Regions from separate parts of the Streptomyces sp. NBC_01689 genome, predicted to be linked through region 3. Evidence: riboswitches for the same ligand, from Rfam matches in the RefSeq annotation. Region 3 holds a riboswitch; each other region holds the start of a gene.
What was found. A riboswitch is a leader RNA that binds a small molecule or an ion and turns the genes downstream of it on or off. The one in region 3 is predicted to bind cyclic di-AMP.

Region 1 (10,731 bases), 240 kb from region 3:
CCCATCCCCGGATCGCGGAGGCGGCACCCCTCCTGGTGGCCCGCATGGTCGACAGCGCCTATCCGACGGCCCTGGAGATGCTGTTGGACAGCGCCGCGGCGCAGTGGCGGGCGCTGCGGGTCCGCTGACGTCGACGTCGTCCGGACGTCTCGCGACCCGCGTCCGGACGGTGGCGGGAGCGCTCCCACGGCGGGAGGATACGGCTCATGACTCACGAGCCGACGATCCGCCCGTACCGGGCCGAGGACCGCGCCGCGGTGGCCCACGTGTGTGTGATGACGGCCCACGAAGGAGGGGACTCGCGGGCCGTCCACCCCGACCTGGAGCTGATGCCGACCCTGTTCGCCCACCCCTACTGCCACCTCGAACCGGAATTGGCCTTCGTGCTCGACGACGGGACCGGTCGGGCGGTCGGCTACGTGGTGGGCACCTCCGACACCGCGCGGTTCGTCCGGGACTTCCGGGACGTCTGGATCCCGGCCGTCGCCCCGCGCCACCCCCGGAGCGCGACGCCGCCGCGCTCGCCGAGCGAGGAGATGGTCGACCTGCTGCACCACCCCGAGCGCATGATCCTGCCCGAACTCGCCGCGTATCCGGCGCATCTGCACATCGACCTGCTCCCGGACTGGCAGCGCAGGGGCCACGGCCGGGCGCTGATGGACACCCTCCTCGGGGCGCTCGCCGGTCGCGGTGTCCCGGCCGTCCACCTCGGCATGGTCACCGCCAACACCTCCGCCCGCGCCTTCTACGACCGCCTCGGCTTCCACGTGATCCCCGTACCGGACCCGGGACCCCTGACGTATCTCGGCAGGCGGACGGGCCGGACGCGCCGCTCGCCCTGATCCGCACGGGAGGTGCGGGCGGCCGTGTGCCGGGGAGAGGGAGGGGCCGGACTCAACCTTATGAGGATCTCCTGCCTCTTTATGAGGAGACGTCCTGCGGTCGGTGGGGGGAGAGGGCATTGCTTGGGGCGGCGGAAGAACGTCACGGCGATGTCGGCAACGGAGCAGGCCGGACGGCGGGAGCCGGCGCCGGTCCACCACTGCGCGCCGTGCACGCGGGTGCGCACGAGGACGCGCACGACGGCGCGCGTCCTCGTGCGCGGGACGACGCAAGGGACGACGCGCCGGACGGTGTGTGCGACGTTCCCCGCGACGTCCCCTGCGACGACGTACGCGGCCGGCGGGGCGGCACGGCGTACCGGTTCGTGTCGTTCGCCGGGCGCGCCCTGCGCCGCGAGTGGCACGGCATGGCCGTCGAACCGCTCCGGCAGCTGACGCGCCGTGGACTGTCCGGACTCCTGCTGGCCTTCGTGGCCGCCTTCGGTGTCGTCTTCTTCCACGCGATCGCCCAGCATCCGACCGGCGCCACGGTGGTGCGGCTGACCGGCGGGGTCACGGCGTCCCTGCCGTTGCCGCTGGCCCTGTTGCGCACCCCCGTGTCGCTGTACGTCCCGGCCCTCGACCTGCCCGTGTGGGCGGGCATCACCCAGCTGTTCCTCGCGTTCGCGCTCGCCGAACTCGCCCTCGGCCGGGCCCGGACCCTGGCCATCGCCTACGTCACCACGCTGGCCGGCACCCTGACCGTCCGCGTGATGATCGCGATGGGGCCGGGCTGGTGGGGCCTGGGTCTGCCAGCCAGGATCGGGGACGTGCTGGACACCGGGCCGTCCGCCGCGGTGGTCGGCCTGTTCACCTACCTCGCCGTCGTCCGACGCGCACCCGTGGTGTTCGCGCTCACCGGCGGCTCGATGGTGTGGGAGTCGATCGCGAGGCCCAATCTGGCGGGCCGGGAACACCTGATCGCGGTGGCGGCCGCGCTGGTCCTCGGGCTTCTCCACGGGCGCCGGCGAAGATCCTTGCGGGCCCTGGCGATCCTGTTTCCCGAGCGCCGGACGGTGGGTCTCCCGACCCTCCCGACCGGAGCCGCTTCCGTCCCGTGGGCTTCGCCCGCCCCAACCGGTCCTGGCCCATGGTCCGTTCCTGTCCCGCCGTCCGTTGCGGACGCGCGGTCCGGCCCGGGGCCGTCCGCGAGGGACGGCTCGTCCGGGGACGGGGCGTCCGCATCGGACACCTTGTCCGGGCTGAGGCCAGCCGCGCGGACAGCCCGGCGGGCCGTCGGGCATCGCGCCGGCGACGCGTCGCCACGAGCGCGCTGACATGGGCAGAAGGCGTCCCCGTGGCGGACCCCCCGCGCGCGTGGGTGCCGGGAGGCGCGGTGTGTCGTCGGCGGACCGGCCCCGGCGTCGGCCCGCGCCTCCCGAGAAAGTACGCAAGAACTCGTCCGAGATCGTGAATACGACGAAGGTCACAATTACATATCGGACACTTCGCACATCAATCTTCACGCGAGGGACACAAGTTGGCTAAGTTGGCGCCAGGCCATACGACTTCCTCCGGCGAACCTCGCCGGGTCGGTTGGCCTCCGCCTAATCCGGTGCGGCCTCACGGCGACCGGAGCCGGGGACCCAACCGAACCCTGGGGTGAATCGGCCCAACTGCCCGACCGGGCAACGGCCGTAGGGCATACCTTCCGGATCTGTCCGCCCGAACCCGACAGCTAACTCGGTAGGCGGAGTACGGAAGGAGTACGTCCGTCATGGCGCCGGAACGCACCCCGGGCCCTGGAGGCAGCAGCCTCCCCGGCATGTCCCGCTCCGCACCCGCGACGTCGGCCCGCTCCTCGGCGGGCCTGTTCCCGCAGAGCCCCGACTCCCCCTCCCTCGGAGGGGGCGACGCCCCGAGCCGCGAAGAGGTCCAGCAGCGGATCAGCTCCCTCTACGACCGGGCCGAGACCGCCACCGGGAACTACAACGCGACCCGCGCGATGCTCAGCGGTTCGCGCGGTCGCCTCAACCCGGCGCGGGACAACGGCCGCAGGAACACCGAGACCACGCTCGACGACGTGTCCCGGCCCTGGTTCGACGTGGCCCGCGCCCAGTTGGGCCCGAGCGCCCCCGCGCGGCTGCCGGCCGACAGGACGCCGAAGCGCCGGGCGGAGGCGCTCCCCGCACCCGTCTCCAAGCCCCTGGAGAGCGGTTCCTCCGCCCGGGCGCTGGAGGCCCCGGGCCGCCCCGTCCCGGAGCTGACCGCCGGCCCCGGAGCGGGGCCCAGGGCGGAGCTGACCGCCCGTCCGGCGGCCGGACCGGCGGCGGAACTCCCCGCCGGGAGGGCCGTCGCGGCGCTGGAGGCCGGGACCGGGGTGCGTCAGGAGGCCGCCGGGGCACTGCCCGCGCCGGCCGTCGAGTCCCCTCACTCCTCCTCCTCGCTGAAGAGCCGCAAGGAGCGGAACCGGCGTAAACTCGCCCTCGCGCGTGACCTGTTGGCGCGGCACGCCGTCCAGCAGCGGACCGCCCCGGTCGCGGCGATCGAGGCACCGCCGGCCCGGCAGGCCTGGCCGAGCGCCGAGGAACTGGTCCGCCGTGAGGCCGAGGAGCAGTGGCGGGGACCGGTGTCGGCCGGTGCGGGCCTCGGCGCGCGGGTGGACACGGCCGCCCGCCCGGACGCGGGTGACCTCCTCGGCGGCGACGCCTCCCTCGACGCGGGAACCCCCCTGTACGCGGCGATGATGTCGTCCTCGGGACTGACGTTCGCCCCGGACCCGGCGTCCACGTCGGACACGGGGTCCCTGCCGGGCGTCGTGGCCGGCCCGGGTGCGGCCTTCGGGTCGGACACGGCGTCCGTCCCGGGCATGGCCTTCGTCCCGGACACGACGTTCACGCCGGGCATGACCTTCGCCTCGGACACGGCGTTCGCCCCTGGGACGTCCTACGCCCCGGAGCTGTCCTACGCCCAGGGCGTGGCCTGGGGGCCCGACCGACTCGTCGCCCCGGACCCGCTCACCACGCCGGATCCGTCGTTCGTCGCGGAGCCGCCCCGCACGCCCCTCGGCTCGCACACGGGACACATCCCCGCCGTGACCGTCGCCCCCGACGCGTCCTTCGCCCCGGCGGCATCCGTCGGTGCCGGGATGCCGGGCATCGCGGGCATGGCCGTGGGTGGCGACACGGCCGGCTCGGGATACGACGTGAAGGCCGCCAAGGCGCTGGACTTCGCCCGCGCCCAGATCGGCAGGCCGTGCGTATGGGGCGCGGCCGGGCCGGGTTCGTACGACTGCGCGGGCCTCACCCGTGCCGCGTGGATGGTGGCCGGGGTCGCGCTCCCGCGCACCGCGGGCGACCAGGCGGCGGCCACCACGCCGATCCCGCTCACCGACCTGCGGGCCGGCGACCTGATCTTCTTCTACGGCGACGTCAGCCATGTCGGCCTGTACATCGGCGACAGCATGATGATCCACGCGCCGAGTCCGGGGGCGTACATACGCGAGGAGTCGATCTTCTACGCGGGTCAGGCGGCGATCCACAGCGCCGCACGGCCGGTGTAGGGGACGTCCCGGAAGACCCCGGTCCGCCCGGTGCCCGTACCGATCCGGTGAGGGCACCGGGCGGACTTGTCCCCGGCGGTCGGCCGGGTGCCGCAGCGCGGGGGGCGCGGGCGGAGGGTGCCGTGTCCTCCCCGGGCCCGCGCCGGAACGCGCGTCGGCCTGCCGAACGGGCGCCTCCGGGCGGCTACTCGCCCGAGACCGTCGTGTTGCACGGTGTGGGCGCCCGCCCCGGACCGCTCGACCCGGACGGTTCGGCCCGGACCGCTCGGCCCGGGCCAGGCTTGCCCCGGCCGGACGGGGTGCCGTGGCACGCGGAGTCAGGGCGTGCGCCGGACGGGTTCCAGCGGTCGGATCAAGCCACTTGGCTGGCTTGTTCACAATTCAAGCACATCTTGAACACCTTTCCGCTCCATGTGGAGTCCTGGCCTCCGAATCGCCCGTCGTCAGGGGCGCGGTTCGGCGTCCTCGGTGGTGACGGGGCGCCCGGGGGCGGACGTTCGGCCCACCCTCGTCGCGAGGGCGCACAACCGGCGCCAGTCGAGGGCCGGACGGGGGTCGGGCACACCGGGACGTTTCCGGGGGACCCGGACCCGCAGCGCGCCCGGTTCGACACGGCAGTGGACCGGGGTGCGCAGCATCAGGGCCTCGCCGTCGACGCCGGCGTCGATCTCCGGCCGGTCCGCGTCCACGACCACCTCGCGCGCGGTGAGGACAGCGAGCCCCTGCGCGGCCCGGTCCAGCACCAGGGCCGCCGCCTCGGCCGCGCTGTCCACCTTGATGCCGAGGACGCCGAGCAGCCCGGAGTCGAGGCGCTCGCGGCGGCCGATCCCGGCCGGATCGTTGGTGCGGTAGGGGTTGTTGCTCACCAGTACGGCCTGCGGGGCGTCGAGCGTGGAGTCTCCGGCGCGGGCGGTGAGCCGCGGCCCGCGCTGCCGGGTGAGCAGCTCGGGCAGGAGCTCCAGAATGGTGCCGATCTTGTCCTCGCGGTACGCCGGGCTCTGGACGACCGCCGCGTAGGCGCCGAAGGAGGCGTTGTTGACGAACGGATGCCCGCCCGCGAAACCGATGTCCACCCGGAGTTCGACGCCGTCGGTGAGCGCGTCGAGACAGCGTGCGGGGTCGTCGCGGTCGAGCCCGAGGTCCATCGCGAAGTGGTTGCGGGTACCGGCGCAGACGACCAGGAACGGCAGACCGTGTTCGGCGGCGACGGCCGCGACGAGCGCCTGGGTCCCGTCGCCGCCCGCGACACCCAGCAGATCCGCGCCGTCGGCGACGGCGGCGCGCGCCAGGGCGGTGACGTCCTGTTCCTCGTCGGGGTCGAGGAGGACGACCCGCGCCCCGAGCCGCTCGGCCTTCTCCACCAGCCCGAACCGGGCCACCTTCCCGCCTCCCGAACGGGGGTTCATGACGAGGAACGGATGCCGCGGGGGCGCCGTCCCGCGTTCCCGGGCCCGCCGGGGACGGTCGCCGCGCAGCGCGTGACGGCCGCTCCAGACCGCCACGGCCCACAGCCCCAGGGACGCGGGTACGGCCCACAGCAGGGACACCGCCAACAGCGTGACGACGGCGGCGGGGGCGACCACCGCGACCAGGGCGGCGACCCAGCGCAGCGGGCCGCGCCGGGTCAGCGTCCACCAGACGGCGGCCGCCGTGACGACCACGCCGACGAACGCGATCGCGAGCAGCAGCACGCCCTTCAGACCGCCCTTGGCCAGCGGCAGCAGCACCGCCAGTGCCGCCGCGGCCAGTGACGCTCTGGCCGCCCAGCGGTCACCACCACGGACCGCGTCGCTCCTGTCCTCGGTCATCGCTCCTCCAGGGATGCGCGGATACGCGGTCCACGGCCGGTCCACGGACGGTCGGTCCACGGACGGTCGGTCCAGGGGTACGCCGTCCGTGGTCGAGCGGACCGCCGACGCGCCATCACGGGTGCGCGGACGTGCGCCGACGCGTCGGCGACGAGCGCGGACTCGCAGCGACGGGTCCGGGGCCGGTGCGGCCCACTCCACCACAGTCGGAGCGCGGAGCGGCCGAGGACCCGGTGCGGGCGAGGGTCGTCACCCGGGAAGGCGATCCGATCGATCCGGTCGGGCCGGTCGGGTTGGGCGACCGCTGACGGGGCCGGGTCTTCGGCACCCCTCGGGAACGGGCCCGGCGCGTCTGATGCACGATGGGCGGCGGCGGATCCGGCGACGTGGCCGGGTGGGTGGCGCCAGGACACAGCGGTAAGCCGACTCGGCCGTAAGACGACATAGCGGTACGTCGACACATTCCCACGAAGACATGGCGGTAGGACGACACAGCGGTACGGAGAATCAGTCGTACGAAGAGGCAGCGAGGCGGAGGGACAGGGGCGATGGGCGTGGACCGGGGCCGGGTGCTGGTCGTCGACGACGACGCGGCGATACGCCGTTCGCTGGAACGCGGACTGCGGCTCGGCGGATTCACCGTGGACCTGGCGGACGGTGGCCGCCCGGCGCTGGACCTGGCCCGGACGAGACCACCGGACGTGATCGTGCTGGACATCTCGATGCCGGACCTCGACGGCATCGAGGTGTGCAGGACGCTGCGGAGCGAGGACAACGACATACCCGTGCTCATGCTGTCCGCGCTCGACGAGACCGCCGACCGGATCGCGGGACTCCAGGCGGGCGGCGACGACTACCTGGTCAAACCCTTCGCCCTGCAGGAACTCGTGCTCCGCCTGGAGGCACTGCTGCGCCGCAGACCACCGCGCGACACGGGCACCGTACGGGTCGGCGGCCTGCTCATGGACCCCGCCGCCCGCACGGTCGCCCTCGACGGCCGGCCGGTGGACCTGACCCGCCGCGAGTTCGAGCTCCTGCACGTCCTCGCACGGAATGCCGGACTCGTCCTCAGCCGGGACCAACTCCTGGACCGTGTATGGGGATACGACTTCGACGTGCGCACCGACGCGGTGGACACCTTCGTCAGCTACCTGCGCCGCAAACTGGAGACCCGGGACCGCGCCCGGATCATCCACACCGTGCGGGGCGTCGGCTTCGTCCTGCGGGACGACCGGGCGGGGGAGAAGCGGTGAGACTGTCCACACGGATCGCCCTCGCCGTCGGCGCCACCGTGCCCGTACTGGTCCTGGCCACCGGCTGGTTGCTGCTGCGGCTGGTCGCCACGGATCTGCACGACCAGCAGGACGCCCATCTGCGCGAGCGCGCGGCCACCGTGGCCAAGGACGCCCGGGGACTGCTGCGCGCGAGCGCCGCGGACCGGTCGGCCGCCGTGGAACAGGCGCGCCAGCGCAAGCTGTTCACCTCCGCCCTCGACGTCGGCGTCCGGCTGGTCGGCCCGGACGACACCTTCACCGGCGGCCCGCAGCCGGACGCCGGGGCGCCGCTGCCGCCGAGCGCGCCGGTCCCCGTCACGCTCCGAGCCGACGGCCACAGCTGGCGCATCCTGTCCACCCCGGTGACCGGCGCCCGGCCCGGAGTGCGGGGCACGCTGTGGCTGTTCGCGTCGGACACCGCCGCCGACACCCAACTGCGGCTGGTCCGGCGGCGCGCGGTGTCCGTCGCCCTGCTCGCCGCGCCGCTGTCCGGACTGCTCGCCTGGGGAGTCGCCACCCGGGCGAGCCGGCCGCTGCGCATACTGCAACGCCGTACGAGTGGCCTGGACCCCCGCGCCAGCCGGGCCCGCCTGGATCACACACCCACCCGGATCGCCGAGGTCGACGACCTGGCGCACACCCTGCAGACCGTTCTGGCCCGCTACGACGAACAGGCCGCCCGGACGGCCGAGGCCCTGGCCACCGCCCGCTCCTTCGCCTCCGCCGCCTCGCACGAACTGCGCACCCCGCTGATGAGCATGCAGACCAACCTGGAGATCCTCACCGCGCATCCGGACCTCGCCGGGGCCGACCGTGACGAGGTGCTGCACGACCTGCGCCGCGAGCACGCCCGGCTGCTGGGCCTCCTGGTGATGCTGCGCGACCTCGGCCGAGGGGACCTCGTCGAGGCCGACGCCTTCGGGCCGGTGGACCTGGCCGACGTCGTCGAGGCGGCCACGCAGGAGCAGCGGCGCCGCCATCCGCACGCCCGGGTGTCCGGCAGTTGGCCACCGGGTCCGCGGGTGCACGGCTGGGAACCAGGACTGCGGACCGTGGTGGACAACCTGCTCGTCAACGCCCTGGTGCACGGACAGGAAAACGGGCGGCCCGCGCGGGTGGAGATCGGCCTGCGGGCGAGCGGCACCGACGTGCTGCTCGTCGTCGACGACCGGGGCCCCGGCATCCCGCCCGAGCTGCGGGCGCAGGTCTTCGAACGCTTCAGGCGACGGCCCGACAGCCCGGGCTCCGGCCTCGGACTCACCCTGGTCGCCCAGCAGATCGCACTGCACCGGGGCCGCGTCCGGGTCCTGGACCGGCCGGGCGGGCCGGGTACCCGGATCGAGGTCGCACTGCCGCTCGTCGACGGCGCGCCGGACGAGGGGAAGACGCTGCCGCTCCGCCGCAACTGGATGATCGCGGCCGCCGACCGGTCACAAGAATTCCACAAGGACGGCTCCTAGTTTCCGCGTGTGCGGGCAACCGCCCGTGGACACGGAGGAGTTCGTCATGCCAAGCACCAGGAAGACCGTGGTCTCGTTGGTCGCCGTGGGTACGCTGCTCGGCGCCCCGGGGGTCGCCGCGGCGGACGCGTCGCCCGCGCCGTCCGGCGCGCCCAAGGGCGACGGCGCGGCCGCGCTGTGCCGGCGCGCCCCGAAGATCGACCAGCGGATCGGCCGGATCCTCGACCGGCTGCACGCGGACGCGACCCGGCGGGGTTCCGTCGCCCGCCTCGAACAGCGCGTGGCGAGCGCCAAGGCGGCGGGACACACGGAGATCGAGAGCTACCTCAACGACCGGCTCACCTTCCGGCGCTCCCTGATCCCCACTCTGGAGGCGCGTCAGAAGGACCTCTCGGAGGTCCGGAAGTGGTGCGGCACGCACGACGACGGGAACGCGAAATGAGGGCCGTGCGCCGCGTGGCCCCGGCCGCTGTGGCCGCCGTGGCCGTCCTGCTGCTGACCGGTTGCGGTCACGGCACGGACACCGGACAGCCGGCGCCCGCCGCCTCGTCCACCACGGACCTCGACCATCTGCGGAAACTGGTCGACGACGCCGACTCGGCGGCGAGCAAGGCGGAGTCGGACATGGCCCGGGAGTGACCACGGGGGCCCACGGCGCGGCGTCGGCCCGGCGCACGTGCCGACGCCGCCGCCGCCGTCCAGGGCCACGACTCGCGGCGGCCCGAGGTTCTCCCGCCGCAGCCCGGGGCCACGGCGCGCGGCGCCGATGCGGCCCCGTGCCACGGCGACGGCCCCCGACGCGGCCTCGGCTCACCCTGCCCGGGGCCCTGGCAGGGTGTGGCGCGTGGCAGTGCGGGCGCCGGTCGGCGGCCGTCGCCGGATCACGCCCGTGTTCCAGGGGCGGGCGGTGATCCGTCGGAGCTGATCCGGTGGTGGCCGTCGACGGGGTGGGACGGGAGGTGCGGTCGGTGCGGATGCTCGGAGGCGGTGCGTTCGACGATCAGCAGTGCGGCGTCGTCGGAGGGCCGGTCGCCGACGTGGGCCAGGAGGTCGTCGTGGATGTGACGCAGCAGCGCGTCGGGTCCCGCGCCCCGGAACGCGGCCACCCGGTCGGCGAGCGGGTAGAAGTCGCCCGTCGGTGACCGGGCCTCGATGACCCCGTCGGTGTAGAGCAGCAGGACGTCGCCCACCTCGAAGGTGAACGGGTCGGGGCGATGGTGCGCCGCGGGCGTCTCGCACAGCCCCAGCGGCGGCACCGGGTGCCGGGCCTGCAGGACCTCGACCCGGTGATCCCGGAGCAGCAGGGGCGGGGGATGGCCGCAGTTGATCATCTCGACGCGGTTGCCGTGGTCGGGGATGTCGAGGACGAGCGCGGTGATGAAGTGCTCACCGGGGTCGTGCTCGGTGTCGGCCACCTCGTCGAGGTCACGGCAGACGCTCGCCTCCAGTGCCGCGGTCAGTTCGGGCAGCGTGGCGTACCGCTGGGCGCCCTCGCGAAACGCCCCGAGCGCCACCGACGCCTCACCGATCGACGACATGCCCTTGCCGCGTACGTCCCCGATGACCAGCCGGGTGGACAGACGGGCGGAGCGTGCCACCGCGAAGAGGTCGCCGCCGATCCGGGCCTCGTCCTCGGCGGCCAGGTAGAGCCAGGCGACCCGCAGCGGACCGATCCGGCGGGGCGGCGGGCGCAGCAGGACACGCTGCGCCGTCTCGGCCACGGACCGTGACCGGCTCAGCTCGAGCGCTCTCCGCTCGCGCAGGTGGCACACGAAGACCACCAGGGCGGAGAGCACGGACAGCGCG
Region 2 (10,731 bases), 3.7 Mb from region 3:
ACCGCTCCGGCCAGGCAGAGGCCGCCCGTGATGAGGGGGATCATCACGAACCACGGGGTGTCCCACCAGCCGCCGGCGTCACCGGCGTACACGACGCCCCCGGTGGTGAGGAAGAGGCCCGCGACGAGCTTTCCCGGCTGGAACTCATGACGTGCCACGGGTCACCTCCGCCTGGCCGACACCGACGTGAAGGTCGAGGTCGAGTGTTCCGCCGTGCCGGGTGCCGGCCGCCGGGGCCAGCGTCACCTGCTTGACCTTGCCGGGCTCCACGTCCACGTCCTTCTTGCCGTCCCCGGGCAACTGGATGTCCCCGAGGCCCACATCGATGCTGAGCCGTACGGTCACGTCCTTCGGGACCACCACTTCGAGCCGCCCCGCGCCCACCTCCGCGCGCGCTGTCACCGTCTGGCCCCCGGCGAGTTCGAGCCGGCTCAGATCGAGGGTGCCGACGCCGGTGCCGAGTGCGTAGTTCTTCCGTACGTCGGTGACCGCGGCCGGTGTCCAGGCGGTCCGCTTCCAGTGGGTGGTGATGTCCTTCGGCAGGGCCACCGAGCCGGCCAGCAGGGCCGCCGTGAGCACGGCCAGGAAGAGCGAGCCGGCTCCCGTGCGCCCGACGAACGCGCTGAGCGCGATGCCCAGGCCGAAGACGACGAGCGCGCAGGACAGACCGACCTGCAGGCTCGGACCGAGGGGCCGGTCGTGCCATGTCAGACCCGAGCCGAGGCCGCCCGCGGCGAGCGCGAACAGGAACACCCAGCCGCCGATCCAGCGCGGGCCGCGCGGCCGGGGCTCCCGTGTCGCGCGCAGGTCCGGGCGGGGCGTGCCGCGGGCGATGTTCACCGCCGCCGCGACATCCCGGTCCCGGGCGTCCCACGGGCCCCAGAGATAGCCCGTACCGCCGACGTGTGAACCGTCCTTGACGATCGGGTCGCGCCACCAGGAGGGGTAGGAGTCGGGCACGGGCGGGGCCTGTGCCTCGGGCGGGGCGTCGGCCACGGCCTGGGCGGCGAGCGGGTCCGGGTCGGGCGCGCCGCGCTGCTGCGACCAGTAGCCCGCGCCCGCGAGAAGCAGCGTGAGCACCACGGCGAAGGTGAGCACCCCGCCGTTGTTGAGCATGGAGAGGAAGACACCGCAGCCGACGAGGGCGAACAGCACGGCCGCCAGCGCCTGGCCGTCCACCCGGCCGGTGAGGAGCTTGCGCACCTCGTTCTCGTCCTCGTCGTCGTACGGCACGAACAGCCAGAAGAAGCCGTACATGATCAGGCCGATGCCGCCCGTCGCGGAGAGCACCGCGAGCACGATCCGGAAGATCACCGGGTCCATGTCGCACTGGCGTCCGAGCCCCGCGCACACTCCGCCCAGCATCCTGTGCCGCCGGTCGCGCCGGAACCTGTGCGGAGCCTCGGGTGCCACCGCGTCGTCCTGTGCGCGCGGCTCGGCACCCGGGGCGGAGCCCGGCGGGGCGCCGGAGCCACGGGGCGGCTCCGCTGCCGCGCGCTGCTGATCTGTCATGTGTCCATGGTGACGGGCGAGAAGGCGGGACGGGAGTCGGGACGACCCTGGCCGAACCCTGATATCGGCCCTGACGGGTGCGCGGGGAGGCGTTCGAGCACCGGGGAGCCGAAGATCAGGGGAGTCTCGGGGGTCGACCCTGATGCTCCGGCCGTCCGGCCGTGTGAACATCGTTGACATGCCGGAAGCCGCAGCAGTGCCTCTCGACGACCCGCGGCCCCCGCGCAAGCTCTACCGCAGCAGTGACGGACGCTGGCTCGGCGGTGTGGCGCGGGGGCTCGCCGGGCATCTCGGGCTGCCCGTGATCTGGGTGCGGCTGGTCTTCGTCGGCCTGTTCATGGCGGACGGCCTCGGCGCGCTGCTCTACGCGGCCTTCTGGTTCTTCGTGCCGCTGGGCGTCGGCGGCGTCGACTCCGAGCGGGCGTCGGCCTTCACCACCGAGACCGCTCCGGACGGCCGCCGCAGACTCGTCGCGCGCAAGCCGGACCGGGGCCAGATGGTCGCCCTGCTCCTCATGGTCGTCGTGGCCCTGGTCTTCGTCGGCAACGTGAACCTCGGGGGCGGAGCCAAGGCGTATCTGTGGCCCACCGTCCTCGTCGGCGCGGGCGTCGCCCTGGTCTGGCGCCAGGCTGACAACGCGCGGCGGGCCCGCTGGGTGGAGGTCGGCCGCCGCCGTCGCACGCTCACGCTGCTGCGGTCCGCGGCCGGTGTCCTGCTCGTCACCGCGGGCGTCACCGGGATCTTCGTCCTCCAGGGCTCCGCTGCCCACCTGGGCTCGGTCCTGCAGGCGGCGCTCGCCGTCCTCGTCGGCACGGCGCTCCTCGCCGGCCCCTATCTCGTCCGCATGACACAGGACCTCTCCGAGGAGCGCCTGATGCGGATCAGGGCCCAGGAGCGGGCCGAGGTGGCCGCCCATGTGCACGACTCGGTGCTGCACACCCTGACCCTGATCCAGCGCAACGCGGAGAACGCGAACGAGGTGCGCCGGCTCGCCCGGGCCCAGGAGCGCGACCTGCGCGCCTGGCTCTACAAGCCGGAGGGCACCGGCAAGGACGAGGCCGACGAGCCCGCCACCCTCGCCGAGGCGGTCCGCCGCAACGCCGCCGAGGTGGAGGACAAGCACGGCGTCCCCATCGAGGTCGTCGTGGTCGGCGACTGCCCGCTCGACGAGGGTCTGGCCGCACAGATGCAGGCCGCGCGGGAAGCCATGGTGAACGCCGCCAAGTACGGTGGCGAGGGCGGCGCCGTACAGGTCTACGCCGAAGTCGAGGGAAGGACGGTCTTCGTGTCCGTCCGCGACCGCGGCCCCGGCTTCGACATCGACGCGATACCCGCCGACCGCATGGGCGTCAGAGAATCGATCATCGGCCGCATGGAGCGCCACGGCGGCACGGCGCGGCTGCGCGCGGTGCCGGACGGCGGCACGGAGGTCGAGCTGGAAATGGAGAGGGCGGAGAAGACGTCATGAGCGACGCGAACGGTCCGACCGGACAGCCGGCCGGGTCCTCCGGGCCCATGGGCCCGAAGGCCCCGGGCGACACCGCGACCGGGGCGGAGGCGGCCACCGGGTCCCCGGAGGCGGGCGGACCGGCCGCCGGGGACACCGCCGAGCCGTCCGGAGCCCCGGGCGGACGCCATGTACGGGTCGTCCTCGTCGACGACCACCGCATGTTCCGTACGGGAGTGCAGGCCGAGATCGGGCAGACCGAGCGGACCGGCGTCCAGGTGGTCGGCGAGGCCGCGGACGTCGACCAGGCGGTCACGGTCATCACGGCCGCCCGGCCCGAGGTGGTGCTGCTCGACGTCCATCTGCCGGGCGGCGGCGGTGTCGAAGTGCTGCGCCGCTGCGCCCCGTTGATGGGGGACGCCGAACAGCCGGTCCGTTTCCTCGCGCTGTCCGTGTCGGACGCCGCGGAGGACGTCATCGGGGTGATCCGCGGCGGCGCCCGGGGCTACGTCACCAAGACGATCACCGGGACCGACCTGGTGGACTCCATCTTCCGGGTGCAGGAGGGCGACGCGGTCTTCTCGCCCCGCCTCGCCGGATTCGTCCTCGACGCCTTCGCCTCCACCGACGCCCCGCCGGTCGACGAGGACCTCGACCGGCTCACCCAGCGCGAGCGCGAGGTCCTGCGTCTCATCGCCCGCGGTTACGCGTACAAGGAGATCGCCAAGCAGCTGTTCATCTCCGTCAAGACGGTCGAGTCGCACGTCTCGGCGGTCCTCAGGAAGCTCCAGCTCTCCAACCGCCACGAGCTGACGCGCTGGGCGACGGCACGACGCCTGGTCTGACCCGCCGCCCGCCGGGACCGGCCGTCGTCCGCCCGGAGCGGCCGCCGGAGCCCGTCGTCCGCCGGACCGCGCGGACACCGGCGGCCCGTCGGTGTCCCGGGGCCGGTCCCACGCCGCGCCCTCCGGTATCCAGGCGGGACGCGTGCCGGCGCCTTCCGGATGACCCGTGCGGAGGTCGCCCGCGGGCGCGCGCCGGTGTCGCCGGGTGGACGTGTGCGGATGTCCCGGGCGGACGCTCACCGGTGTCGCCGGGAGGGCGACCACCGATGTCCCCGGCGGACGCTCACCGGTGTTCCCCGGCGGACGCCTACCGGTGGTGGGCGGTGGACGCCGGGCCCAGGATGCGCAGTGCCCAGCGGTAGTGGCGTACGGCCTTCGCGATTCCGATGAGGCCGGTCGTCCACAGGATCAGGCCGATCCCGACCCCCTGGACGACCTCGCTGTACAGGCCTTGCCCGGGCCCGCCCGGTGCCGCCGCGGCGTAGGACGTCCAGACTCCGATCGCGCAGACGCCGAGCGAGGAGAGCAGCCAGAAGAGGCTGAGCCCGGGGGAGCGGAGCCGGGAGTCGGTCGCGGGGTGGCGGTCCAACTCGGTCCAGGCCTGCAGCAGTTCGTGCAGGCGACGGTCGCTGCGCACGGACAGCGCGACGGCGAAGACCGTCGGCGCGAGCGCGGCCAGGCCCAGCAGGGCGAACAGCGGGCCCAGGAAGACACCGGTGGGGTCGCGCTGCTCGATCTGCTGCAGCGGCAGCACCAGCAGCGCCCAGCCGACGATCGCCGCGAGGGCCAGCAGCCAGAGCAGCAGCACCCGGTGCACCCCGAGACTGCGTCCGCGCAGTTCCTCCAGTGCCCGTCGCCGGTCGGCCAGCAGCGCCGCCCGGTCCGGCCAGGAGCGGACGTGCGCGGGCGGCGGAGGCGGCGGCAACAGGAAGCCGGGCATCGGGACCTCTCGGACGACGGGACACGGTCCCCGTCGACGCTACCGCGATCCACCCCCGGACCCCCACCACGCCGATCCGCCCCGGCGTCTTCGCGCCACCCGGGTGGACCCGCACGCTCAGGCCACCCGGGTGGCCCCCGCGAACGGCATCTGGTCGATCGGCGCGAGACGCACCGGCGCGGTGGGGTTCGGGGCGTGGATCATCATCCCGTTGCCCACGTAGATCCCCACATGGCTGATGCCCGAGTAGAAGAACACCAGGTCACCGGGGAGGAGTTCGGAGCGCGAGACCCGTCGGCCCGCGTTGATCTGGGCGTACGTGGTGCGCGGCAGCTGGAGGCCCGCGGAGCGGTACGCGGCCTGGGCGAGCCCCGAGCAGTCGAAGGCGTCGGGCCCGGTGGCGCCCCACACATAGGGGCTGCCGAGCTTGCCGTAGGCGTACGAGACAGCGGCCGCCGCACGGGAGTTGGGGGCCGCGACGGAACCGGCCGAGGGCGACGAGGAGGACGGGCCCAGGTCCCGCGCGGCGGAGCGTGAGGCGTGCCGGACCGCACCGCCGGCCGTGCCGGGGTCCGCGAGCCGCGCCCGCTGTTCGTCGGTGAGCCGCGACAGCAGCCGACGCGCCGAGTCCAGCTTTCCGGTGATCGTCTTCTTGGCCCGCTTCAGTTCCGCCTGCCGCGTGGCGAGCGCGGCGAGTTCGACGTGCGCGGCCCCGCGCAGCTGCTCGACCTCCCGCAGCTGCTTGCGCACCCTGGCCACCGCTCCCGCCTGCCGGTCACCGACCCGCTCGGCGAACGCGGCGCCGTCCAGGTACTGGTCGGGCCGGTCGGAGAGCGCGAGCTGCAGAGCGGGGTCGAGGCCCCCGCTGCGGTACTGCGCCGCGGCGATCGAACCCAGCGCGTCCCGCGCCGTGTTGAGCCGGTCCTCCCGGCGGGCGGTCTCGTCGCGCAGGTCGTGCAGCCGTCGCGAGGCCTGGTCGGCCTTCTCCTTCGCCCCGTCGTACTTCTCCGTGGCGACCTCGGCCTCCTGGTACAGCTTGTCGACCCGGGCCTGCACCTGCGCCGGGGACAGTTGCGGCTCCGCGTGCCCGGTGCCCTCGAATCCGGCCGTCGTCGCCGCGCCGGCGAGGGCGATGGTCGCGGCCGTGCGGACCGTGTGGCCGCCGAGTGAGCGCTGTCTGGGCTTGCGGTGCGCAGCCACGAGGGCCCACATCCTTCCCTGGGGACGTGACCGCCGGGGAGAGCGCGGTCATCGGTGACGCGTCCGGCGGCGGCCCACACAGGGGGAGCGGGTCGCCGCCGGACCTTTCTCGGCGGGGGTGTCCGACTGCCGCCCCTGGCCCGGGCGGCGGTGGGGAGCCGGGCACCTGGTGGAGGACGCTAAACCTGAGTGCGAGGGCTCGGTAACACCATGTACGGAACTGGCGTAACTGGATCGCCGGGTGACCGTATGTGACGGTGATCCGGGTCCGGCCCCGGCGATTTCACACAGGGTGATGACCGATGGGATGGTTCCGGGGCGATCGGGTGTTCTCAGGTGCTACGGGTCCACAAGGGGTGGCCCGGTGCCGGGAGGGGCACACCCCGGCGATTAGGCTCCCGCCCCATGGACGTACTCATCCATCTCTTCGTGGGCCTGCACATCATCGGCATCGCCTCACTGCTCGGCGGCTTCCTCACCCAGATGAAGGCGATGGGCCGGGGCACCGCCCGATTCGTCCCCGCCATGCTGCACGGCGCGCTGACCATGCTGGTCACGGGTGTCGTCCTGGTCGGCCTCAACCAGGCCGACGACCACTCGGTCAACACCGTGAAGATCGGTGTGAAGCTGGCCCTGCTGATCGTGATCCTCGGCCTGGTCTACGTGAAGCGGGACGACGAGAAGGTCGACAAGGGTCTGTTCGGGCTCGTCGGGCTGCTCACCACCGCGAACATCTTCATCGCGGTGCTGTGGACCTGACGGTCCCCGCCGTCACCAGCAGCCAGGCGGCCACCGAGATCCACAGCAGTACCTGCCCGAGCCCCCTGAGCCAGCCGAAGCCGACGGCGTCCGCGACCGACAGGGCCGCCGCCGCCGTCATGGCCATCGGGAACACGGTCGCCCAGCGGCGCACGTCGTACCGCGGGCGCCGCCACAGCAGTTCCGCCACGGCCAGGACGGCGTACCAGGCGAGCGTCACCATGATCAGCGCCTGGCACACCCAGCGCAGCACGCCGTTGTCGTCGTAGTTCCAGAGGTAGATGTCCGCCTGGTAGGCGAGGACGAGCTTCGACGCGGCCAGCGCCGAGATCGCGAGCGCGCCGCCCGCGATCCAGTGGTCGCCGCCGCCCGTGGCCGTCTCCCGGAAGGCGAAGCACGTCAGCGCCACCACGTAGAGCACCAGGAACCCCAGCCAGAACAGGACCAGCGCCGCGTACGCGAGCCAGTCCGCGTGCGTGGCCTCGGCGAGCGAGGCGGACAGTACCGCGAGCCCCTGCGTGGCCACGCAGCCGAGGAACACGCTTCCGGGCATACCGCCGCGCAGGCTCCGTACGAACAGGAAGAGGAGCCCGGGCCACAGCACCGCGGCGCACGCGAGCAGCACCTCGGCGAGCCCCAGCCACCCGAGGCTGGTCAGCCGGGTGCCGAGCACGGCCGTCGCGGCGACGCCGGTGAGCGCGCTCGGTGTGCCGGCCTCCGCCAGCCACCGCTCCCGTTCGCGCAGCAGCCGCAGGGTGAAGTCCGCGGCGAACCCGAGCCAGGTGACGGCCGCCAGGACCAGCGCGATCACCGAGAGGATCTCGGCGCCGGCCTCGTGCAGCCCGACGGAGAGGATGCCGGTGGCCAGGACGGCTGCCGCGGCGGCGGGCGGGCTCTCCGCCCACCAGGTGCGGAGTCGGACCCACGGGCTGCGGGGCGGCGAGGTGGCTGGCATGGCCCCGATGCTAGGGATCTCGGGGCCGCTTGCCCGTGGGGCGCGCGCGTACGCCACGAATACGCGGTCGGGCGAACGGATACGCGGGCGCGCGTGTCCCGCGCGGGCGATCAGGCCGGGCGCACCACGCTGTGGATGATCGACTCACCGCCGTAGAAGATCGACTCCTCGCGGACGTACGCACCCGGCTTGGGGGCGTGGATCATCATCCCGTTGCCGACGTAGAGGCCCACGTGGCTGATGTCGCCGTAGAAGAAGACGAGGTCCCCGGGCTCGATCGCGGAGAGCGGGACGGTGGTGCCCGCGTTCACCTGGTCGTAGGTGGTACGCGGGAGGGTGACACCGGCGGCCTTCCATACGGCCTGGGTGAGACCGGAACAGTCGTACGAGCCGGGCCCGGTCGCGCCCCACACGTACGGCTTGCCGATCTGGGCGCGGGCGAAGGCGACGGCCTTGCCGGCCTTGGCGGCGTACGAGGAGTCGGTGGCCGGGGTCCCCGAGGTCCCCGTGGTGCCGGACGAGGTGCCCGCCGTCCCGGACGAGGTGCCCGTCCGTCCGTCCGTCTCCGCGGCCTTCTTCTCCGCGGCGGCCCGCTCGGCCGCCAGCTTCGCCGCCTCGCGGTCGGCCGCCTCCTGCTTCTTCTTCGCGAGCGCGGCGAGCCGCGCCTTCTCGTCGGCGGTCAGTCTCGACAGCAGGTCCCGCGCCGTGGCGAGCTTGCCCTGCACGTCGGCCTTGGCGGTCTTGAGCGCGTCCTGCGAGGTGGTGAGCGTCCGCAGGCTCCGGGAGGCCTCCGCGCGCTTCTTCGAGGTGGCGGCCTGCTCGGTGACGTAGTCGTCGACGGCCGCCTTCTGGCGGCTGGTCAGACGGTTCATCAACTGGGTCTGGTCGAAGTAGTCCTGCGGGTTGTCGGCCAGCAGCAGGCTCGCGCTGCCGGGCGCGGAGGCCCCGGTGCGGTACTGCGCCGCGGCGAACGAACCCAGCTCCTCGCGCGCGGTGTTGAGCTTCTCGGTGCGCCGGGCCACGTCGTCGAGGAGGGTGTCGACGCGCTTGCGCTGCTGGGCGGTCTTCTCCCTGGTCGCGTTGTACTTCTCGGTGGCCGTCTCGGCCTGGTGGTAGAGGTCGTCGACCTTCTTCCCGACCTCTTCGAGGGTGGGCCGCGGCTCGGCCGGGGGCGCGGCGTGGGCCGTCTGTGACAGCAGGGCCACGGAGGCCAGCGCGGCCGTGGCGATGGCCGGGGTCCGTATGCCCGGCCTGCGTGCGCCCGGAGGACTCCACTTGCGGTGCGACGCCAAGAGAGGCGACTCCTTCCGTCATCCGCCTACCGGGTTAGCTGTCGGGTTCGGGCGGGTGGTTCCGGAAGGTTTGCCCTACGGTCCGTGCCGCGGCGGCGGCCGGACCGATTCACCCCAGAGTCGGTCGGGTCCCCGGCTCCGGTCGCCGCACGGGCGCGCCGGACTCGGCGGAGGCCGCCCGGCCCGGCGACGTTCGCCGGTGGCTGTCGAGCGGCCTGTCCCGCACGCTAGCCAACCCGTAAGTGCTCTGTGAAGGTTGATGTGCGATATGCCCGATACATTTTCGTGACCTCGGCCGTGAGGGTCGTCCGGGGTGGCCGAACGTAGCGGGGCGGCGCCGGAAGGTGAGGGCGGGCGCGCGCCGGTCCCGGCAGGCCGCCGTACGCACCCGGTATCCGCTCCGGTGTCCGCCCCGCACTCGCCCCGCACCCGCCCCGGCTCCGGCCGGGAATTTCGGCCCGGTTTCCGGGGTGGCGGCGGGTTGTCGGTGGGGCCGCCTAGACTCGGAGAGCGATGAGCAGCCTCTTTGATGACAGCTTCCTGGCGGACCTCAAGCCTTCCGGGGCCCATGAGGAAGAGCCCCCGCCGCCGCCCGAGGACGAGGCGGCGGAGCCGCTTCCGGACGACCTGTTCGGCGGCCGCTTCGACGTGCCCCCGGACCGCGACGCGTACTACCGCGACGGCGCCCACCGGCCCGCCGTCGACCCGGCGGCCCTGCTGGACGGACTGAACGAGAACCAGCGCGCGGCCGTGGTGCACTCCGGCTCCCCGCTGCTCATCGTGGCCGGCGCCGGTTCCGGCAAGACCCGGGTGCTGACGCACCGGATCGCCCACCTGCTGGGCGAGCGCCATGTCCACCCCGGCCAGATCCTCGCGATCACCTTCACGAACAAGGCCGCGGGCGAGATGAAGGAGCGCGTCGAGCAGCTCGTGGGCCCGCGCGCCAACGCCATGTGGGTGATGACCTTCCACAGCGCGTGCGTGCGCATCCTGCGCCGCGAGTCGAAGCGGCTCGGCTTCACGTCCTCCTTCTCGATCTACGACGCCGCCGACAGCAAGCGCCTGATGGCCCTGGTCTGCCGGGACCTGGACCTCGACCCGAAGCGTTTCCCGCCGAAGTCGTTCAGCGCGAAGATCTCCAACCTGAAGAACGAGCTGATCGACGAGGAGGACTTCGCCGGCCAGGCCGCGGACGGTTTCGAGAAGACCCTCGCCCAGGCCTACGCGATGTACCAGTCGCGGCTGCGCGAGGCCAACGCCCTCGACTTCGACGACCTGATCATGACGACGGTCAACCTGCTCCGCGCCTTCCCGGACGTCGCCGAGCACTACCGCCGCCGCTTCCGCCATGTCCTGGTCGACGAGTACCAGGACACGAACCACGCGCAGTACGCCCTGGTCAGGGAACTCGTGGGGCCGGCGAGCGGAGACCGCCCCGCGGACGTGCCGCCGGCCGAGGGCGATCTCGGACCCGCCGAGCTGTGCGTGGTGGGTGACGCCGACCAGTCGATCTACGCCTTCCGCGGCGCGACCATCCGCAACATCCTCCAGTTCGAGGAGGACTACCCGGACGCGACGACCATCCTCCTGGAGCAGAACTACCGCTCCACCCAGACGATCCTCAGCGCGGCCAACGCGGTCATCGAGCGCAACGAGTCGCGCCGCCCCAAGAACCTGTGGACCAACGCGGGCGCGGGGTCGAACATCACGGGCTACGTCGCCGACACCGAGCACGACGAGGCGCAGTTCGTCGCCGACGAGATAGACCGTCTCACCGACGC
Region 3 (9,484 bases):
CTTCCCCACCTCGGTACCCGTTCCGGTGATCACCAGGACCGTCATGTCATCCCTCCCGTGCCGCCGCCCGGACCGCGCGGGCGATCCGGGCCACGTCCTCGTCACTCGTCACATACGGCGGCATCGTGTAGACGAGGTCGCGGAACGGGCGCAGCCACACACCCTCGCGCACGGCGGCGGCCGTCGCCGCCGCCATGTCGACCTCGTGGTCGAGCTGGACGACACCGATCGCGCCCAGCACCCGCACGTCCCGGACCCCCGGCATCGAGGAGGCCTCCGCCAGTCCTTCCCGCAGTCCCGCCTCGATCCGCTTGACCTCGGTCTGCCAGTCCTGCCCGAGCAGCAGGTCGACGGAGGCGCACGCCACCGCGGCGGCGAGCGGATTGCCCATGAAGGTCGGGCCGTGCGCGAGCACCGGGACCTCGCCGTGCGAGATGCCCTCGGCCACCCGGGCCGTGCACAGCGTCGCCGCCATGGTCAGGTACCCGCCGGTCAGCGCCTTGCCCACACACATCACGTCCGGCGTCACGCCCGCGTGCTCCGCCGCGAAGAGCGTTCCCGTACGGCCGAAACCGGTGGCGATCTCGTCGAACACCAGCAGCACGTCGTGCGCGTCGCACGCCTCCCGCAGCACCCGCAGATACGCGGGGGAGTGGAAGCGCATCCCGCCCGCGCCCTGCACCACCGGTTCCACGATCACCGCGGCGAGCTCGTGCGCGTGACGCCCCATCAGCTCGCGCAGGTGTGCGGCGTACGACTCCTCGTACCCGGCCGGCGGGGCGTCGGCGAACACCTGGCGCTGCAGCACGCCCTGCCACAGCTCGTGCATCCCGCCCTCGGGGTCGCACACCGACATCGGCTGCCAGGTGTCGCCGTGGTACCCGCCCCGCCAGGTCAGCAGCCGCTGCTTGGCCGGGCGGCCGAGCGAACGCCAGTGCTGGAGACACATCTTGACGGCGACCTCGACCGAGACCGAACCGGAGTCGGCGAGGAAGACGTGCTCCAGCCCCTCGGGAGATATGTCGACCAGTCGCTTGGCCAGCCGCACGGCGGGCTCATGGGTGAGCCCGCCGAACATCACATGGCTCATCCGCTCCAACTGGGCGCGCACCGCGTCGTTCAGCACCGGGTGGTTGTAGCCGTGGATGGCCGACCACCACGACGACATCCCGTCGACGAGATCGCCCGAGCCGTCCGCCATCCGCAGCCGCACCCCGCTCGCCGACTCCACGACGAGCGGCTCCTGGCGTCCCGGCATCGGCCCGTACGGGTGCCAGACATGGCGCCGGTCGAGTTCGAGCAGCTCCCGCAGGGACAGGTCAGGCATTGGGCGCGAGATCCGTTCCGGCACCCCGGCGGCGCACGGCGACCAGATCCGTACGCGCCTCGGCGGGCACCTCGACCGGAGCCGAGCCGCACACACCGCCCCCCGCGTGCGACCCGCACCCACCGGCCTCGTGCGACCCGCACCCGGACTCCGCGTGCGACCCGCAGCCCGCCGCGTCGGCGTCCGCGTGCGCGCCGCACCCGCCGCCCGCCGCCGCACGGTGCTCCGGCAGGGTCACCTCGCCGGCGCCCTCCACCTCGAACCCGGCGTCCGCGATCATCTCCAGGTCGGCCTTGCCCGCCTGGCCCTCGCTCGTCAGATAGTCGCCGAGGAAGATCGAGTTGGCGAGGTGGAGGGCGAGCGGCTGCATCGTGCGCAGATGGACCTCACGGCCGCCCGCGATGCGGACCTCGGCGTCCGGGCAGACGAAACGGACCATCGCCAGGATGCGCAGACACCGCTGCGGTGTCAGGTTCCACTCCTGGGCGAGCGGGGTTCCCTCGAACGGGATCAGGAAGTTCACCGGAACGGAGTCGGGGTCGAGGTCGCGCAGCGCGTACACCACGTCCACGAGGTCCTCGTCGCTCTCGCCCATGCCGGCGATCAGACCGGAGCAGGCGGACAGGCCCGCCGCGTGCGCCTTCTGGACCGTGTCCACCCGGTCGGCGTACGTGTGCGTGGTCGTGATGTCCCCGTACGTCGCCTCGGACGTGTTGAGGTTGTGGTTGTAGGCGTCCGCGCCCGCCTCGCGCAGCCGCTCGGCCTGACCGTCGGAGAGCAGACCGAGGCAGGCGCACACCTCGACGTTCTCGTGCTGGTCCTTGATCGCCTTGATGGTGTCGGAGACCCGGTCCACGTCGCGGTCGGTCGGACCGCGTCCGCTGGCCACCAGGCAGACCCGCTTGGCGCCCCCGGCCAGGCCCGCCGCCGCGGCCTGCGAGGCCTGGTCGGGCTTGAGCCAGGTGTACTTGAGGATGTCGGCCTTGGAGCCGAGCCGCTGCGAGCAGTACGAGCAGTCCTCGGGGCAGAGCCCGGACTTCAGGTTGACCAGATAGTTGAGTTTCACTCGACGGCCGAACCAGTGGCGGCGGACCTTCCCGGCCGCGGCCACCACGTCGAGCACGTCGTCGTCGGACGTGGCCAGCACGGCCAGCGCCTCGTCACGGGTCGGCAGCTCGCGCCGAAGCCCCTTGTCCACCAGCGTGTTCAGCAGGTCCATGAGATCCGATCCTGACGTATCCGAGCGGGTGCGGCCAAGGAGAGATCGCACAACAGACACGGTTCGACGTGTGGGTATTGCCACATCCTGGGCGCCGGACCGTCCCGCTAGGGTCTGTGCACTGCCTACAAAACCACCACCCCGAGGGCCCGGAGGCACCAGCATGGCCGGATCGCCGTTCGCATGGATCGACGAGCAGGCGCACCAGCGCCGACGGGCCGGACTCGTCCGCACCCTGCGCCCGCGCCCCGCCGACTCGGCCCTGCTCGATCTGGCGAGCAACGACTATCTCGGCCTCGCCCGCCACCCCGAGATCACGGCCGCGGCCGCGGCCGCCGCGCACCGCTGGGGAGGGGGCGCGACCGGATCGCGGCTCGTCTCCGGCACTACCGGACTTCACGCCGAACTCGAACGCGAGCTCGCCGAGTTCTGCGGCTTCGAGGCCGCGCTGGTCTTCTCCTCCGGATACGCGGCCAATCTCGCCGCGGTCACCGCGCTCGCGCCGCACGGCTCGCTCGTCGTCTCCGACGCGGGCAACCACGCCTCGCTGATCGACGGCTGCCGGCTGGCCCGCGGCACCACCCAGGTCGTCGCGCACGCCGACCCCGACGCCGTGCGCAAGGCGCTCGGGACGCACGAGGGTCCCGCCCTCGTCGTCTCCGACACGGTCTTCTCGGTGGACGGCGACGCGGCACCGCTGGCCGGTCTGGCCGCCGCCTGCCGGGCGCACGGGGCGGCGCTGGTCGTCGACGACGCGCACGGACTCGGCGTACTGGGCAGCGGAGGCCGGGGCGCCGCGCACGCCGCGGGCCTCGCCGGCGCTCCGGACGTCGTCGTGACCGTCACGCTCTCCAAGTCGTTCGGCAGCCAGGGCGGCGCCGTCCTCGGGCCCGCACCGGTCATCGACCACCTGGTCAACGCGGCGCGCACCTTCATCTTCGACACGGGTCTCGCACCGGCGGCCGCGGGCGCGGCCCTCGCGGCGCTCAGGCTGCTGCGCCGTGAGCCGGCGCGGGCCGACCGGGCCCGCGCGGTGGCGACGGCGCTGCACACCCGGCTGACCGCCGAGGGACTGGAGGCCGTACGGCCGGACGCCGCCGTGGTCTCGGTGCGCGCGCCGTCCCCGGAACGGGCCGTGCGGTGGGCCGCGGACTGCCGCGAGGCGGGGCTCGCCGTCGGGTGCTTCCGCCCCCCGTCCGTGCCCGACGGCATCTCCCGGCTGCGGCTGACCGCCCGGGCGGATCTCACCGACGCCCAGATCGAGCGGGCCGTACGGGTGATCTCGGAGAACCGGTGAGGCGGCGGTCAGTTCAGTCCGGCGATGAACCCCTCCCAACTGGCGGGGGTGAACAGCAGGGCGGGGCCCGCCGTGTTCTTGGAGTCGCGCACGGCGACGAGTCCGGCCCAGGGCCCTGGGCCCGGTCGCGCGGTCTCGACGCAGTTGTTCATTCCCGTGCTGCGGCTGCTGCGCCGCCAGCGCACGTCACGGAGTGAGGTACTGAGGGGTACGTACCGAGGCATTGCGGTCATGGGGGTGCCTCCTTACGCGCCGTCACCTATCCCGGCGATGTAGTCCAACGAGTCCTCGGGTGAAAGGGCGTGGGACCGAAGGGTGTTGAAGGCTTCGGTGTAGGCCTGAAGGTCTTCTTTCCGTTCGAGGTAGAGGCTACTCGTCAAGTGGTCGAGAACAACCACGTCGAGATCAGTTGTGTTCGGAAATGAGAAAATAACGAAAGGGCCGGTCACTCCGGCGTGCGCCCCGGCGGCGAAGGGCAGTACCTGGAGCCGGACTTGGGGAAGGGCCGCGGCCTCCCGCAGCCGGGCCAGCTGACGTGCCATGACCTCGGGCCCGCCGACCTCGCGGCGCAGTACGGCCTCGTCCAGGACCGCGGCCAGCTCCAGCGGCGGCTGCGACCGCAGCACGTCCTGCCGGGCGAGGCGCACCTCGACGAGCGCGTCCAGTTTGTCGTCGGCCAGCCCGCCCACCGCCGCCCGGGTCACCGCCCGGGCGTACTCGGGGGTCTGGAGCAGCCCCGGTACCACGGACGTCTCCAGCGTGCGCATCCCGCTGGCCTGGGACTCCAGGCTGATGAAGTCCCGGTAGGCGGGCGGCAGGACTCCCCGGTAGGCGTGCCACCAGTGGTGCCGCCCGTTGCCCTCGGATCCGGCCAGTCCGAGCAGGAGCTCCCGTAATCCGCTCTCCCGGACGCCGTACGCGTCCAGAAGACGCTCCACATCGGCCGGTTTCACCCCGCTGGTGCCCGTCTCGATCCGGCTCACCTTCGACTGGTGCCAGCCGACGAGGCCGGCCGCCTCACCGCTGGTGAGGCCAGCACCGGCGCGCAGCGCGCGCAGTTCGGCACCGAGTTTGCGGCGTCGTACCGCGGGACCGTGCTGCATGGCCGTACTCCTTACTCCTTCCGAGCCGCCCAAATACGGTCTGCCGTCGCAGAGTTCACCGCTTCGAGCGACAGATATATGCATATCTCGGTGGATCGCGCCCGTGACCGGCCCGGTGATGGCAGTCTGGCGCGAAGCACCAGTCCGGGACCGTACTCGAACCATCCGCTCCGTGTCGGACTCCGGTCCCGTGGGAAAGGGACGACGTCGTCATGGCAGACCACCAGGAAGCATCCGTCACTCTGCCGAGCGATCCCGCCTCGGTCTCCGCGGCCCGGAAATTCGTCATCGACGTGCTGGCCGAATGGGGCCTGCCGGAGGACGCCGAAGCCGCCGACACCGTACGCCTGATCGTGTCCGAACTCGCCACCAACGCCGTCCAGCACACGTTCGGCCAGTCGCCCACCTTCACGGTGGACGTCCTGCTGAAACGGGACGAACAACTGCGCATCGGTGTCACCGACAGCCATCCGCGCTTCCCGAAGCGACTGCCCGCCGCGGTCCAACAGGACAACGGACGCGGGATGGTGATCATCCGTTGGCTGACCGCGGAATGCGGCGGCAGAGTCCTCGTGCGTCCCACCCGGGAGGGCGGCAAGACGGTCTCCATCGAGTTGCCGTGGACGGTGCGGGCCCAGCCGGTGGTGGCCGGCGGTCCACAAGAGCCCTGAGGAAACGATCAGTTGGTCCGGCCCGTCGGCGTCCCTACCGCGCCGCCCTCCCGAACGCGCCCCGCAACAGGGCCCGGAACGCCTCCGCCGCGGGTGCCCGCCGGTCGGTCCGGTGGACGACGGAGATCGTACGGCGCAGATCTCCCGGTTCCAGCAGCCGCAGCCCCACCGGGGTGGCCGCCGTCCTGGCCACCATCTCCGGCACCACCGCGACCCCCAGTCCGGCACTGACCAGCGCGCACACCAGCGCGTACCCGGGGCTCTCGACCCGGACGGCCGGGGTGGCCCCGACCCGGGCCAGCGCGGCCTCCACTCCCTGCCGCGGCGGATGGTCCGGGGCCATGCTGATCAGCGGCTGCCCGGCGAGTCCGGAGAGCGGCAGCCGGGCCGCGCCCTCCGCGAGGACGTGACCCGGAGCGGTGACGAGCACCAGTTCCTCGACCAGCACCGGCTCCGCGCACACCGACGAGGGAAGCGGCGCCGGGTCCGCGGGCTCGTAGGTGTGGGTCAGCGCGAGGTCCACCTCGCCCGCCGCGACCGCCGTGACACCGTCCGGCGGCTCGTAGTTCGCGACCGTCAGCTCCACGTCCGGGTGGGCCCGGCGAAAGGCGCTGAGCACCGGCGGCAGCAGATGGATGCCCGCCGTCTGGAACGTGCCGAGCCGCAGGGTGCCTCCGGACAGACCGGTCAGCCGGGCCAGTTCATGGCGCGCCTGCTCCAGCTCGTCGAGGACGCGGCGGGCCCGGGCCGCGAGCAGCTCGCCCGCCTCCGTGAGCCGCGTTCCCCGAGGGGAGCGCACCAGCAACGGCGCGCCCGCCTCCCGTTCCAGCTTCGCGAGCTGCTGGGAGAGGGCGGGCGGGCTGTAGCCGAGGCGTTCGGCCGCCCGGGTGATGGACCCGGCCCCGGCCACCGCCACCAGGGCCGCCAGCCGTGTCGGGTCGTACATCGCACGGCTCCCCGGGTCCGGGCCCGGCGCCGGCCCGGGTCCCAACGAATGCTTAAGACCGGTCCAGGATATTCGACATACCTGCTGAAGGCCCGGCCGAGGCAGCCTGGTGGCCATGGACGGACAGCTCATCGCCTTCACCGGGGTCGCCGCGGGAATGGTCGCCATGCCCGGCGCGGACTTCACGGTTGTCGTACGCAACGCCCTGACCTCCCGCCGGGCGGGGGTGGCGTGCGCGCTCGGAGTCGCGGGCGGGCTGCTGCTGCACACGGCGCTGGCCGTCGCCGGTGTCGCCGCCGTCCTCACGGCGGTGCCGGCGCTGTTCCGGACGCTGCAGGTCCTCGGCGGGGGCTACGTGCTGTACCTCGGGACACGGACGCTGGCCGGTCTGCGCCCGCGCCGGCGGCGGGACCGGGAGCGGGAACCGGGCCCGGAGCGTTGTCCGGCGGCGCCGGGCGGGAAGCCGCCCGGCGGGCCGGCCTCCGGCGATCCCGGGTCCGGTGGTCCCGGGTCCGGCGACCCCGGGGACGGGAGCCGTCCGTTGCGGCAGGGCTTCGTCACCAATGCGCTGAACCCGAAGGCGCCGATCACCTTCCTGAGCCTGCTTCCGCAGTTCGTGCCCGCGGGCAGCCCGGCGATGCCCCGCACCCTGGTGCTGGCCCTGATCGTGGTGGCCCTCGCCCTGGTGTGGTTCCCGGCGGTCGCCCTGCTGGTCGACCGGCTCGGCCGGTGGCTGCGCCGGCCGCGTGCCGCCCGCGCCGTGGAGGCGGTCACCGGGACCGCGCTCACCGTGCTCGGCCTGGTGCTCCTCCTGGAGCCGCTGACGGCCTGAGAGCCCGCCGGGCCGCTGAAGGCCCGCCGGGCCGCAGAGGGCTTGAGAGCCCGCCGGGCCGGTGCGCCGAGGGGCGGCGGTCCGGCGCCGCCGCCCCTCGGCCCGGGTCAGCTGATCCGGCCGTACCAGACGCTCTTCGTCCAGATCTTCTGGAGCTTCACGACCTCCCCGCTCTTCGGGGAGTGCCAGATCTTTCCCTTCCCGGCGTAGATGCCGACGTGGTACACGCTCCGGCCCGAGTGGAAGAACACGAGGTCACCGGCCTTGCGGTGCGACGCGGAGATGTGGTGGCTCTTGTTGTACTGCCCCGCGGCCGTACGGGGCAGCTTCTTGCCCGCCTTCTTGTACGAGTACAGCGTGAGCCCGGAGCAGTCGAAGCGGCGCGGCCCGGTGGCGCCGTACTTGTACGGGGCGCCCTTCTTGGATGCCGCGACCTGGAGCGCCCTCGTCGCCGGTGTGGCGGCCTCGGCGTCGGCCGCGACGCCCGGGACCACGAGACTGCCGCCCACGGCGGCGATGGTCAGAGCCGAGGCCGTACCGGCCCGGGACAGCAGCGACGGGACACGATTCAGCGCAGTCATGCGCAACCCTTCGTCAACCGCCTGTGAAGGATGACCTGTCGGATTCGGGCTGGCGAAGTAGCCCGGCCGCTTACGCGGCTTCACCCCAAGGGCCGCCCGGATCTCTCCGGCGGCCCGTCTTGCTGGGTCCTCCACTCCTGCCGATGCACATCTGTCGACCGGTCATCCGGGCGGCGGCAGGACTCGGCGTCCGCCCGGACCGCCCCGCCGGTGTGGCGGGGGCTTGTCGTCGGAAGGGATCTTCACGCATGGATGTCGGAAAATCCGAGCGGAACCGATGATTTGTGGGGTTACTCACCACTCACCCGTTCGGGTGGACACTCCTCTGTTCGAGGGGTGTTGGGGATGTCGGCAACGCTCTTACCAGCAACGGAGCGTCCCGTTCGGCCTTTTGGGCAAGCGTGTTGCGCAACTTCCGGGGCCACCCGAAAGGACGTGCGGCTACGCCGTCGGGGGGTACGCCGACTGGTCCGTTTGAAACCCGGGCCGGACGCTTCGCAGACCGCTCCGCGGAGCGGTTCGCGCGACGGCCCGGGTCCGGACGTCAACTGCCGGAGCCGGGAGGCAGGGTGACGCGGGCGGCCCGCCGCTCGCCGTCGAGGACCCGCAGGGCCTGCGCCAGGGTCGGCGCGTGCACCTCGCTCTCGCCCCGCTGGTGCATCAGGGCCAGGGCGTCCCGCAGGGCGGTCGCCTTGCCGACGAGCGCCTGGGCGGCACGCAGCCCGCGATAGGTGTCTCCCGGGCGGGCCGGGTTGATCCGGCCGACCAGGTCGACCACGTCGAGCCAGCGGTCTATCAGCTCGGCCTCGGCGTGGGTCAGAGCGGGCAGCGGAGGCAGTTCGGGCACCATCGGCGGATCACCTCGCGTCGGGTGTGGCGTTTCCCGCACCGGGCGCGCTGGGCGGGTTCTTGCGGCTCGGGATGATCCCGTCCACCAGCCCGTACGCCAGCGCGGCCTGCGCGTCCAGAATCGTGTCCCGCTCGATGTCGGCGGCGACTCGTTCGGGATTTTTCCCCGTGTGCCGTACGAGCATGTCCTCCAGCAGCTTCCGAGTGCGGGTCAACTCCTCGGCCTGGAGGGCGAGATCACTCGCCTGCCCCTCGACCGGCCCGGCGAGCGAGGGCTGGCGGAGCAGCACCCGGGCGCCCGGCAGGGCGAATCGCTTGCCCGGTGTGCCGGCCGCCAGCAGGACGGCGGCGACCGACACGGCCTGCCCCAGGCACACGGTCTCCACGTCGCAGGTGACGTAGCGCATCGTGTCGTAGACGGCCGTCATCGCGCTGAACGAGCCGCCGGGGGAGTTGAGGTAGAGCGAGATGTCCCGCTCCGGCGCTTGGTGTTCGAGGTGCATGAACTGGGCCATCACGTCGTTCGCCGACGCGTCGTCGACGGGTGTCCCGAGGAACACGATGCGCTCGTCGAGCAGCTTGGAGTACGGGTCGAGGGACCGGTGTCCCGTGGCCGTGCGCTCGGTGAACTCGGGCAGGACATGGCGGGCGGACGGTTC

Region 1: it holds a riboswitch for cyclic di-AMP, as region 3 does, so the genes downstream of both, OG776_RS35405 (NlpC/P60 family protein) here and OG776_RS34340 (C40 family peptidase) in region 3, are expected to answer to the same signal.
Region 2: it holds a riboswitch for cyclic di-AMP, as region 3 does, so the genes downstream of both, OG776_RS18205 (C40 family peptidase) here and OG776_RS34340 (C40 family peptidase) in region 3, are expected to answer to the same signal.

Annotation. Positions count from the first base shown of each region.
Region 1 is NZ_CP109592.1:8,232,921-8,243,651, forward strand. Features, by position in the region: gene OG776_RS35390 (TetR/AcrR family transcriptional regulator) at 1-128, shown strand, start outside; gene OG776_RS35395 (GNAT family N-acetyltransferase) at 207-842, shown strand; gene OG776_RS42525 (hypothetical protein) at 1,052-2,158, shown strand; cyclic di-AMP (ydaO/yuaA leader) riboswitch at 2,416-2,590, shown strand; gene OG776_RS35405 (NlpC/P60 family protein) at 2,647-4,383, shown strand; gene OG776_RS35410 (diacylglycerol/lipid kinase family protein) at 4,827-6,191, opposite strand; gene OG776_RS35415 (response regulator transcription factor) at 6,740-7,444, shown strand; gene OG776_RS35420 (sensor histidine kinase) at 7,441-8,925, shown strand; gene OG776_RS35425 (hypothetical protein) at 8,972-9,367, shown strand; gene OG776_RS35430 (hypothetical protein) at 9,364-9,564, shown strand; gene OG776_RS35435 (PP2C family protein-serine/threonine phosphatase) at 9,807-10,731, opposite strand, start outside.
Region 2 is NZ_CP109592.1:4,311,623-4,322,353, reverse strand. Features, by position in the region: gene OG776_RS18245 (hypothetical protein) at 1-158, opposite strand, end outside; gene OG776_RS18240 (PspC domain-containing protein) at 145-1,512, opposite strand; gene OG776_RS18235 (ATP-binding protein) at 1,691-2,980, shown strand; gene OG776_RS18230 (LuxR C-terminal-related transcriptional regulator) at 3,028-3,804, shown strand; gene OG776_RS18225 (hypothetical protein) at 4,112-4,744, opposite strand; gene OG776_RS18220 (C40 family peptidase) at 4,862-5,944, opposite strand; gene OG776_RS18215 (hypothetical protein) at 6,350-6,703, shown strand; gene OG776_RS18210 (tellurite resistance/C4-dicarboxylate transporter family protein) at 6,681-7,658, opposite strand; gene OG776_RS18205 (C40 family peptidase) at 7,769-8,950, opposite strand; cyclic di-AMP (ydaO/yuaA leader) riboswitch at 8,959-9,130, opposite strand; gene pcrA (DNA helicase PcrA) at 9,464-10,731, shown strand, end outside.
Region 3 is NZ_CP109592.1:7,993,110-8,002,593, forward strand. Features, by position in the region: gene bioD (dethiobiotin synthase) at 1-45, opposite strand, end outside; gene OG776_RS34300 (adenosylmethionine--8-amino-7-oxononanoate transaminase) at 47-1,327, opposite strand; gene bioB (biotin synthase BioB) at 1,320-2,546, opposite strand; gene OG776_RS34310 (8-amino-7-oxononanoate synthase) at 2,710-3,843, shown strand; gene OG776_RS34315 (DUF397 domain-containing protein) at 3,852-4,076, opposite strand; gene OG776_RS34320 (helix-turn-helix domain-containing protein) at 4,089-4,946, opposite strand; gene OG776_RS34325 (ATP-binding protein) at 5,159-5,617, shown strand; gene OG776_RS34330 (LysR family transcriptional regulator) at 5,652-6,563, opposite strand; gene OG776_RS34335 (LysE family translocator) at 6,679-7,395, shown strand; gene OG776_RS34340 (C40 family peptidase) at 7,503-7,976, opposite strand; cyclic di-AMP (ydaO/yuaA leader) riboswitch at 7,980-8,143, opposite strand; gene OG776_RS34345 (hypothetical protein) at 8,521-8,826, opposite strand; gene OG776_RS34350 (ATP-dependent Clp protease proteolytic subunit) at 8,834-9,484, opposite strand, start outside.